2 regions of the Rhizobium sp. PP-CC-3G-465 genome follow, and region 1 is predicted to be linked to the other one. Evidence: riboswitches for the same ligand, from Rfam matches in the RefSeq annotation. Region 1 holds a riboswitch; the other holds the start of a gene.
The links. Region 1 has a riboswitch for cobalamin ahead of C8J33_RS08350 (aromatic ring-hydroxylating oxygenase subunit alpha). Riboswitches for the same ligand answer to the same signal wherever they lie in the genome.
Positions count from the first base shown of each region.

Region 2: linked by a shared signal. The riboswitch ahead of C8J33_RS01935 (CbtB domain-containing protein) and the one ahead of C8J33_RS08350 (aromatic ring-hydroxylating oxygenase subunit alpha) in region 1 are both predicted to bind cobalamin.

Region 1 covers NZ_SLYH01000001.1:1,772,223-1,777,767, reverse strand. The annotation lists gene C8J33_RS08365 (FAD-binding oxidoreductase) at 1-1,304, opposite strand, end outside; gene C8J33_RS08360 (L-threonylcarbamoyladenylate synthase) at 1,329-2,300, opposite strand; gene C8J33_RS08355 (DUF6656 family protein) at 2,369-2,962, opposite strand; cobalamin riboswitch at 3,271-3,463, shown strand; gene C8J33_RS08350 (aromatic ring-hydroxylating oxygenase subunit alpha) at 3,634-4,878, shown strand; gene C8J33_RS08345 (hybrid-cluster NAD(P)-dependent oxidoreductase) at 4,895-5,545, shown strand, end outside.
Region 2 covers NZ_SLYH01000001.1:414,341-419,885, reverse strand. The annotation lists gene C8J33_RS01950 (ferritin-like domain-containing protein) at 1-255, opposite strand, end outside; gene C8J33_RS01945 (hypothetical protein) at 428-961, shown strand; gene C8J33_RS01940 (SRPBCC family protein) at 1,060-1,527, shown strand; cobalamin riboswitch at 1,578-1,841, shown strand; gene C8J33_RS01935 (CbtB domain-containing protein) at 1,891-2,067, shown strand; gene C8J33_RS01930 (CbtA family protein) at 2,274-3,032, shown strand; gene C8J33_RS01925 (glucoamylase family protein) at 3,080-4,369, opposite strand; gene C8J33_RS01920 (DUF1194 domain-containing protein) at 4,534-5,349, shown strand; gene C8J33_RS01915 (flavin monoamine oxidase family protein) at 5,356-5,545, opposite strand, start outside.

The DNA of each region.
Region 1 (5,545 bases):
CCGATGCCGTGCTCGGCGGAAATCGAGCCGCCATGGGCCAGCACGAGGCCGTGCACGATCGCGTTCATCTCCCGCCAGCGTTCGAGGAATGCCTGCTTGTCGGCACCGACCGGCTGGGAGATGTTGTAGTGGATGTTGCCGTCGCCCATATGGCCGAAGGAGCAGATCCGCGCGCCGGGTATCGCCGCCATCACGGCCGCATCGGCCTGCGCCATGAAGGCGGGGATGCTGGCGATCGGCACCGACACATCATGCTTGATCGACCCGCCTTCCGGCCGCTGCGCCAGCGACAGGCTTTCGCGCATGTGCCACAGCGCCTTTCGCTGCGCCTCGCTGGAGGCGACGATCGCATCGTCCACGAGCCCGTTCTCGATGGCGCCGGAGAGCAGCGCCTCCATCGTGCGCCCGGCACTTTCCGCACTGTCCGAACTGGAGATGTCGATCAGCACGTACCAGGGATGCACCGTCGCCATCGGGTCCGTGACGCCGGGAATGTTGCGCACCGAAAAGTCGATGCCGATGCGCGGCATCAGCTCGAATCCGGTCAGCGTCTGCCCGCACAGCGTGGACGCCCGCTCGAATAGCGCCAGCGCATCCTCGACGGTGCGCAGGCCGGCAAGGGCCACCTCATGCCCGAGCGGCTTTGGAAACAGCCGCAGCACCGCACCGGTGATGACGCCGAGCGTGCCTTCCGCGCCGATGAAGAGATCGCGCAGATCGTATCCCGTATTGTCCTTCTTCAGGCGCCGCAGCCCGTCCCAGATCTCGCCGGTCGGCAGCACCACTTCGAGGCCCAGGCAGAGCTGGCGCATATTGCCATAGGCGAGCACCGCCGTTCCCCCGGCATTGGTCGAGAGGTTGCCGCCGATCCGGCAGGAGCCCTCCGAGCCGAGCGACAGCGGAAACAGCCGGTCCACCCGGTCGGCCGCCGTCTGGATATCGGCGAGAATGCAGCCGGCATCCGCCACGATGACATTGCCGACCGGATCGACGTCGCGAATGCGGTTCATCCGCTCCAGCGACAGGAGAATGTCGGCAGCCCCCGTGCGGGGGATCTGCCCGGCCACATGGCCGGTATTGCCCGCCTGCGGCACGATGGCGACACCGGTTTCGCTGGCAAGCGTCAGGATCGCCGAGACCTCCGCGACGTTGGCAGGCTTCAAGACCGCCGGTGTCGTGCCGCGATAGAGCCCGCGGGTTTCCACCAGATAGCGATCCTCGACATCGGCCCCCACCTCCGCATGGCCGCCGACGAGATCGACGAAGCGCTGGACGAGATCGGGCGAGGGGACGGTGTTGGTCATGACGGTGCTCTCAAGATGGCAGGATCAGCGGGGGGCCGCCGCGCGCTCCAGCCGGTCGCGGATGGCCTCGCCGAGGCCTTGGCTCGGAATGGCGGAAAAGGCGATCGTCCGGGCGCCCGTGGCGTCCGCCTGCTTCATATAGGAAAAGAGGTTGGCGGCGGCTTCCCGCAGATTGCCGGATGGGCTGAGATCGAGCACGATCACCGCCGCCGCCTCGCCGGGAAGGGCCATGCCCCCGAAGCGGATCAGGGCCTCCCCCGGCCGCACATCCGTCGCATTCAGCCGAACGGCCGCACCCGGCGCATAATGCGAGGCAAGCATGCCCGGCGCCTCCAAAGTGGCACCGGCTGAATCCTGCCGCAAAAGCCGCTGCCCGGCCACAGTCTCGATGTCGGCCGCCTCCAGCCCGCCGGGACGCAGCAGGCGAAGCTGGCCGTTCTCCACCTTGACGATGGTCGATTCGAGCCCGATGCCCGCCGGTCCGGCGTCGAGAATAAGGTCGATGGCCGATCCGAGATCGTCGGCCACATGCGCCGCCGTCGTCGGGCTGATCCGCCCCGACGTGTTGGCGCTGGGCGCTGCCAGCGGCTTGCCGAAAGCGGCAATGACCTCGCGCGCGAAACCGGCCGGCATCCGAAGCCCGAGCGTATCGAGCCCGGCCGTCGCCAGCGCATGCACGGCGCTGCCGGGCGCCCGCGTCACCACCAGCGTCAGCGGCCCCGGCCAGAAGGCCTCCGCCAGCCGACGCGAAACGGGATCGAACAAGCCATGGCTTTCGGCCATCTCCATGTCGGACACATGCGAAATCAGCGGGTTGAAACGCGGCCGGCCCTTCACCTCATAGATCGAGGCGATCGCATCGGCCCGAGTCGCATCGGCCGCAAGCCCGTAAACGGTCTCCGTCGGCAGCGCGATCGGCCGGCCTTGGCCGAGCACATCCACGGCGCGCTCCAGCGCCCGCACCCGGTCGAGGGTCGTCTCGATGATCTCTGCCATGCCGTCTCGCGCTTCCGTCCCGATGAGGTGGACGTCTTAGTGCAAAACGATAACGGCTGCAAAGCGTCTCAGAGCGCGCGGATGATCGTGCGCAGGGCGTCGTTGCGGGCGCCCAGCATCAGCACGTTCTTCAGGGCCGTCTTCGGGTCCTGCGTGCGGAAAAGGAGGCCGCCGTCGCGGACGGTCCGGTTGATCACGAGCTTGCCCTGCTCGCGGTCGAGGTCCATCGCGACGGCGAAATACATGCGCGAATATCCGCGGCGGACATCGTCGAAGAAATGTTCGTCCTTGCCGATTTCGCAGAAGAAGTTGGCCATGTAGAACGACCAGCGGACATCGTCGTAGTCCGCGAATTTGGTGCGCGCCGCCGTCACATGACAGTAGCCGAGATGCGGGCTGCCATCGAGCGTGCGGTGGAAGATCATCTTGGGAAAGCGGATCGACGCGTGAAAGCCGCTGATGCGGTCGTAGGCGAGCGTGCCCGCGGCCTCCAGCTTGCGGCCCGTGCGTTCGGCCACTTCCTTGTGCGTCAGGTAGCGCTTTGCAGCACGCGCCTCGGATGTCGGGCGGTTGATCCGGCCGGTGCGCAGGTAATCCGTGTAGACGCCCCCGCGTGGTTCCTTGGGAGCCTTGGCATCATCGAAGTAGCGCAGGTTGGCCATGGTCTGGTCCAGCATGGATGATCTTCCTTTTGCATGGTTTTACAGGCCCGCCATGGCGCGAGGCTTGCGTCATCCGGCCCTTCGCCTCGGGGCGGGCAGCAGGCGCGCGTGCCTCGATGTCGCAAATGCGCACCCGGCAACGACGCATCGGCCTGACCGGAAAAGCGACATCTGCCGAAATTTCTCGCATCGTCTTGTTTATCTTGAAGGATCGGCGCACGAAGCCTCAAAAATGGCCCGCAAATGCGCGTGTCGCCTTTCTCAAATCGCGTGTCGCTTCTTGGCCTCTGAAATCGGCCGGAGCGGCGTTAGAGTGAGAGGCTCAAGGCGCCGGTTTCAAAGGGATCCGGACACATTGGGAAGCCGGTCGAAACCCGGCGCTGCGCCCGCAACGGTGGTGGAGTATGAAGCCGGCAGATCCTTGTCAGGGGTTAGCATCCCCAAGGTCGGCATGGCGAGATGCCCCTGAGCCCGAACACCTGTCTTGGGGCCGATGTGACGGACTTTGATGTGCCAATGTTACGGTCTTTGATGTGAATGTCTTGGTGCGGCGGGTTGCCGGGTGTGAGCTTCGAAGGGCTTTCCCGGCCATACCAGCCCTTAAGTTGGCCTGTAGCGGGCCTTGGGATTGCGACCTCCTGGCGAGGTCCGTGGTATAAAGGAACGGGAACATGGATTTTCGCAGCGAAGTGCTCCGCACGCTCCGGAACCGGCGCGAGACCCACAGCCTCGAGCAGGCATTCTACACGGATCCTGATCTCTACAAGCTCGACCTGCAGGAGATCTGGTACAAGGACTGGCTCTTCATCGGCCATGACTGCGAGATCCCCAAGGCCGGCAACTATTTCACGGTCCAGATCGGCGACTATCCCGTCGTCATCACCCGCGACCGCCAGGGCGCCATCCATGCCCTGCACAATGCCTGTCGCCACCGCGGCTCGCGCGTCTGCACCCAGGCCAAGGGCGCCTCGGCGCGGCTCGTCTGTCCCTATCACAACTGGACCTACGAGCTGGACGGCAAGCTGATGTTCGCCCGCCAGATGGGCGAGGACTTCGACAAATCCGCCCACGGCCTGAAGCCCGTCGCCTGCGAGACCATTGCCGGCTACATCTTCATCAGCCTGGCCGCCGAGCCGCTGGATTTTGCGCCCGTGCGCGACATGGTCACGTCCTACCTCGCGCCGCACAATCTCAAGGACACGAAGGTCGCCTATGAGAGCACCATCGTGGAGAAGGGCAACTGGAAGCTCGTCTGGGAAAACAACCGCGAGTGCTACCACTGCGCCAGCAACCACCCGGAGCTCTGCCGCACCTATCCCGAGGCGCCGTCGGCCACCGGCGTCCAGGGTGCGAAGGACGATCCCGTCATCTCCGAGCACTGGAGCCGCTGCGAAGCCTCCGGTCTGCCGAGCGAATTCTGCATCGATGCGACGGGCCAGTTCCGCGTCGCGCGCATGCCGCTCATTCAGGATGCCGAGAGCTACACCATGTCCGGTGCCCGCGCCGTCAAGCGCCGCCTGTCCGACGCCGTGCCCCAGAGCCATATCGGCACGCTGCTGATGTTCCATTACCCGAGCACTTGGAACCATGTGCTGGCCGACCACGCCATCACCTTCCGCGTGCTGCCGCTCGGCCCCGAACTGACGCAGGTCACCACCAAGTGGCTGGTCCACAAGGATGCCGTCGAAGGTGTCGATTACAATCTCGAGGAACTGACCCACGTCTGGACCGAGACCAACGATCAGGACCGCCAGATCGTCGAGGAAAACGCCTTCGGCATCCGCTCGCCGGCCTATGAGCCCGGCCCTTACTCGCCCGAGCACGAGGGCGGCGTCATGCAGTTCGTCGAGTGGTACACGAACTTCATGCAGGAGCGCCTGACGGGCGTCCGCGCGCCGCTCGTGCGCGTGGCCTGACATGAGCCAAGGTAGCATGTCCGTCGTATCGCCGTTCCGTCACTTCGACGAACTCCAGCCCTGGAACGATCGCCAGCACCTGCTCGAATGCATCGCGGTGACGCTCGAGGCGCCCGACGTCATGACCTTCGTGTTCAAGTCGGATCGCGACGGCTGGTTCCGCTACCTGCCGGGCCAGTTCGTCACGCTCGAAATCCCGGTGACGGCGGACGATCCGGTGATGCGGACCTACACGCTGTCCTCGACGCCCTCGCGTCCGTTTTCCATCGCCGTGACGGTGAAGGCGCAGGCGACGTCGATCGGCACCCGCTGGATGTTTCAGAACCTGCGCCCAGGCATGACGCTGAAGGCCTTCGGCCCGCTCGGCGACTTCTCCTTCGTGCGCTATCCCGGCGAGAAATACCTGTTCGTCTCTGCCGGCTCCGGCATCACGCCGATGATGTCGATGACGCGCTGGTTTTCCGATTGCGCGCCGCAGACCGATGTCGCCTTCGTCTCCTGCGCCCGCCGACCCGACGATCTGCTCTTCCGGGCCGAGCTGGAAACGCTTAGCCCCGGCATGCCGAACCTGTCGCTCGGCTTCGTCGTGGAAGGCCACGAGCCCCGCCACGGCTGGCACGGCCTGCGCGGCCGCATCGATGCCGCCAAGGTGGCGCTGCTGACGCCC
Region 2 (5,545 bases), 1.4 Mb from region 1:
CTCGCCTTCTTCGATGATGCCTTCGATGGCCGCACAGGTCTTGCCGGTGGCGCGCTTGCCGAAGATTTCGAAAACCTGCTGGAGGCGTTCGATCTGGCCTTCGGTTTCTTCACGGTGCTTTTCGAAAGCGGCCTTCAGGTCCGGGCTCTGCGCGCCACGAGCCATCTTTGGCAGCGTCTTCGCAATCTTCTTTTCGGCGTAGTAGACATCCTTGAGCATGTCGTGGAACAGATCCTCGAGTGCTTTTCCTGCCATTGTTCTATCCTTTCACGGGTCCGCGGGACAGGTTTGTCGCCGCGGTGGTTCAAACGGTGTTTCTGCGGCTGAGGAACTTGGCGATCTCACCTTTGTTCCCCTTTTGATTCACCGCATGCGCTTTCAACCCGGCCGTGTCGTCCCTATATATAGATGCATGGGGAGGCAGTTCATGCTTTGGATTTCGCTCGCGATCGCGAGCCTTGTGGTCGTCGCGCTTGCCGTCTGGGACCAGCGGTTTCGCAAGATGGCCGAGCCGGCGCTTTCGGTGCTCGTCGCCGTCGGCCTCATCAGTGCCTTCGTCGTCTGGTGGACCGATGACAATGCCCGGCCGCCCGAGTCTCTGTCGCCGGTCACCGCGGATCAGCCTGTCGCCACGATCGCGGAAAGTCAGGTCCGGCTGGAAAACCTTCAGTTCGAAAAGAGTACACCCGCGAGCAGCTATGTGGTGACCGGCACGGTCCACAATGACAGCACCGCCTTCCTCGACTATTTCACCCTCGACGTCACGCTCGACGATTGCCCGTCCGGCGCCTGCCGCACGATCGGTCGCGACGACGCGCTGATCATCGCCCGAATCCCGCCAGGTCACTCAGCGCCGCTCCGCACCTCCCTCATCTTCCCCGCACCACGCAGCGGCCCGCCCGAGGCTCCGCAGTGGACCACCGCGATCGTCAAGATCCAGTCCTCCCCCGCCGGTCCGTAACCGGTGTTCGAAGCCGATCGCAAAGGCCTCGACAGTCGGCGCCGGATGACGGAAACTCGGCAGAACAGACGAGCCGCCTCAGGACAATGCCCATGCCAATGACAGAACCCACCGACGATCGCGACCTCGTCATCACCCGCCACATCGATGTCACGCCGAACGCGCTGTTCCGCTGCTGGACGGAGCCTGCTCTCCTCCAGCAATGGTTCGTGCCGAAGCCGTGGACGATCGCGACGGCCGAGGTCGATTTGCGCGTCGGCGGCTCGAACCTCATCGTCATGAAGAGCCCGGAAGGTGAGGAAATGCCCAATCGCGGCGTCTATCTCGACATCGTGCAGGATCGGAAGATCGTCTTCACCGACGCCTACATCCACGCATGGACGCCGTCGGAAAAGCCCTTCATGACCGGCATCATCACCTTCGAACCGGAGGATGGCGGCACATGCTACACGGCCCGTGTCCGCCACTGGACGAAGACCGACCGCGACGCGCATGAGCAGATGGGCTTTTACGAGGGCTGGAACCAGTGCGCCGACCAGCTCGCGGCCCTCGCCGCAACCCTCTGATCTCAGCGACAGGCGAGCCAGGCCGATTGACAGCCGTTCCGCACGCGTCATAGTGATGCTTATCAATAGGTTCTCCGGGTGCCACACCATCCGGGGAGTAAATGGGAACGTGACGGGTGGACCCAGTGCGGCACCTCAATCACGGCCGACCCCGCGACTGTAGAGCGGTCAGGGTCTTTCATGCCGGGCAACCGGTAGAAGCCACTGTGGTGACGGGGATATCCCCGATCTGCGGGAAGGCGAGAAAGATCCGACGATGCCAGCCGGCATCAGACGCCGCGAGCCAGGAAACCTGCCGATTGATGTCGGGCATTTCGCCCAAATGAGTGGGACACGTCCCACGTTGCCATCACGGAGGTTGTCATGGCTGTTACCAACGCATCCGGCGTTTCGCTTTCTCTCAATGACCGCATGATCGCGGGTCTCCTTTCCCTGTGCATTGGGGCCTTCCTCGTGTTCGGAGCCGGTCTGGCCAATTCGGCCGTGCTGCACGACACCGCGCACGACGTCCGTCACTCGTTCGGCTTCCCCTGCCACTAGAGTAAACAGGCCCGATCTCTCAAGCGACAGGCGAACGCAAGCCCCGTGACCGGGCCTTGCGTTGCTGACGCCTGCATGCCCGACGCGACCGCCTCTGTGCGACCGCGCCGGTCGCGCTGCGCATCGTCGTGCCGATGGATCGGATCATTCCACACATGCACAGGACGAGGGCACGCCAATAAGGCGTTGCTCCGAAAGGTATAACCATGATCGTCAAGACACTTCTGGCCGCCATCTGCGCCGGCCTCATCGCAGGCCTCTTCATGACCGCCGCGCAGGAACTCCGCGTCGTGCCCCTGATCCTCCACGCGGAAACCTATGAAGGCGAACCTGCCCCCGGAACCCCGACGGCACACGAGCATTCCTCGCGCGAATCGAGATCGCTCCTCCAGTCTCTCGCATCCGCGCTTCAGCCGGTGACGCCGGCCTATGCGCATGATGGCGAGGCACACGAGGATGGCGGCATCATGTTCGGCTTGAGCCGCTTCTCCGGGACGCTGATGGCCAATCTGGTGACGGGCGCCGGCTTCGGGCTGCTTCTGGGCGGCATCGGCGTTCTCACGGGCAGCCCTCCGACCTTGCGCACAGGCCTCACCTGGGGTGCCCTCGGCTGGCTCTCGGTCCACATGCTTCCGGCTCTCGGCCTTCCGCCCGAACTGCCCGGCTTCCCCGCCGCCGACCTCGGCGATCGCCAGACGTGGTGGCTTGTCACCATGGCGCTCTCGGCGCTCGGACTCGGCCTGATCGCGCTGCGGCCGGAGATCGTGGCGAAGGGTGCAGGATTTATCCTCCTCGCTTTGCCTCACATCTACGGCGCGCCCCAGCCCGGCGATATCGCGAGCTCGGTTCCCGCCGTTCTCGGCGCGGAATTCGCAGTGGCGGCACTGGCAACGACGCTGGCCTTCTGGCTCGTCCTCGGCATCGTCTCCGGCGCCATCAACGACCGCTTTCTCAAGACGGCGTGACAGCCATGCGGCCCGCTTACCCGGTGGGCCGCATTATCATATGGAACTTACAACCACCCACCCGCGAAACCGGCGCGCTTCAGCCCGCGCCGGATCGGAGTCGACTGGCGCAGCAGGTTCCAGAAGAAGCCGGTCCTATGGTTCTCGATCATCATCAGCAGAATGCCCTGATCAAGCCCGATCCGCCGCGTGTTCATCCAGCCCTCCGCCGTGCGGGCCGGTACGCTCGGATTGAAACTGCCGATGAATCCGTCTTCCTCGACCACACCCGGATAGGTCTCAAGGATATGCCGCGTCGCGGAGAGAGCAGCTTTTTCGTCGAACGGCAGGCAGGAAAGGGGCGCCCAGGGTGCCAGCGTCCCGTCATCCGGGCCGAACGGCGCACCACGCGCGGCATAGCCCGAAAAATTCTGCTGGCGACCATCCCGCAAACGCCGCGACCGCTCAGGCCCGTCGCAGGCAGTCAGCCCCCAGCAATCCGCGCCGTAGCCCACAAAGGACTCCGGGTTTCGCTCCGCGTAGTCACGCTGCAAATCGATGGCGAGGCGGGTGTTCTCGAAGTAATCGCTGTCATGCTCCACCATTGCCGCATCGCGAATGCCCCGGAAGTCGATCCAGGCATGGGAGAACAGATGGATGAACAACGGTCCTGCATAGAGGAACGGCTTGCCCAGAGCCTCCTTCCAGTCGCACTGGTTGCCGAAGGCGAGATAGCTCTTGGCCGGGATCGGGTAGGACGGCGAGGACAGCGCCAGCGTGTACAAAATGACCGCCTCGCTATACCCATGCCAGCGATAGGGAAGGAAGCCGCTGCGTGGCTTCCAGCCGAGAGCCAGCGTATCCTGCTCGTCCAGCGCCCAGGCCCAGTTGGCACGGGCATAGACCATGTCGGCAATATCCCGGATTTCCTTTTCCGCCGGCGTGTTCTCGGAGAAATAGGTACCGACCGTGATGGCACCGGCGATCAGCAGTGCGCTGTCGATCAGCGAGATCTCGCTCCGCCACGCCCGCCGTCCGGTCTTCATATCCAGGAAGTGGTAGTAGAGACCCTTATAGCCAGTGGCCAGCGTGTCGCGGCTCTGCTCGCTATCGCGCAGGAAGCGCAACGTTTTCAGCGCCCGCTGCGCCGCATCCTCGCGGGACAGCCAGTCGCGCTCGACACCGACGGGCAGCGCCGACAGGCCGAAGCCGGTCGCGGCGATGCTGGCCGGCGAGCCTTCCTGCGAGCTGTCGGCAACGAGACCCGTCTCCGGATGCGTATACCGCATGAAATACCGAAACGCGCCCAGCTGGAATCGGTCGATCAGCCCGGCGTCGGTCGTATCCTTGAAAAGCATTGCAACTCCTCGCGAGCGGTCACGCGGCGCGTGTCTCGTCTCTCATACCCAGAAATTCTTATCCTCACCGAGTGTTGAAGTCCTGCAGCCGCTTACCGGTCGCCGCCATCACCCGTTGTGTTAATGTTCGCCTCTACGGTGCGAAGCGGGGATTGGATGACATGATCTTGGCGGGAATTGCATTGCTGATGGGCCTTTCCGGTCAAGGGCTCCCATCCGCCCCTTCCACAACCGACATGACCCACATAACGACCATCGCGGCGCTTGGGCGCCGAGACGTGGATGTCGAGCTGGTTCTTGCCGTCGACATGTCGGGATCGATGGATCTGGAGGAAGCGCGCATCCAGCGCGCCGGTTACCTCGAAGCCCTACGTCACAAGGCGTTCATCGATGCCGTTCGTGGTGGGCTGATCGGCGAGATCGCCATCAGCTATTTCGAGTGGGCCGGCAGCGTCAACGAAAGCTCGCGCGTGGACTGGCATGTGATTGCCAGTGCCGCGGATGCAGCCGCCTTTGCAGACGAGATCGCCGCCCGGCCCGTCACCACCCGCCGTGGCACCTCGATTTCCAACGCGCTCACCTACGCGACGGGGATGATCGACACAAATGCCTTTACCGGCCAGCGCCGCGTCATCGATGTTTCAGGCGATGGTCCCAACAATCTCGGTCCGCCGGTTCTGCCCGCCCGGGACATGGCGGTGCGCAGCGGAATCATCGTCAACGGCCTCGCCATCATCATCCGCCCGACCGGCGTCGGCGTCCGGCTCGACCGTTATTACAACGACTGCGTTATCGGCGGCCTCGGCGCTTTCGTACTGCCGATCCACAATCCGGAAGACTTCGGCGTCGCCATCCGGCAGAAGCTCGTGATGGAGGTCAGCGGGCGTCAGCCGCCACTTCGTCCCATCCCTGTTGCAAATCCCTCTGCGGTGGATTGCCTGATCGGTGAAAAGCTGCGCCCCGGATTCTTCGACAGATAAGACGCGTCAGTTCGCCTGCTTCAAACGTCCCCCACTCTCCTTGTCTTCGATCGCCAGCGCATCCGCAATGCGCTCCGCTGCAATCCGTCCGGCCACGATCGCCCCCTCGATATAGGTTGGAAAAGCCGGAGAGAGCTCGGAACTCGCAAACGCAACGCGGCCGACGCCCTGCCGCAGAAGCGTCTCTGCATCGTGG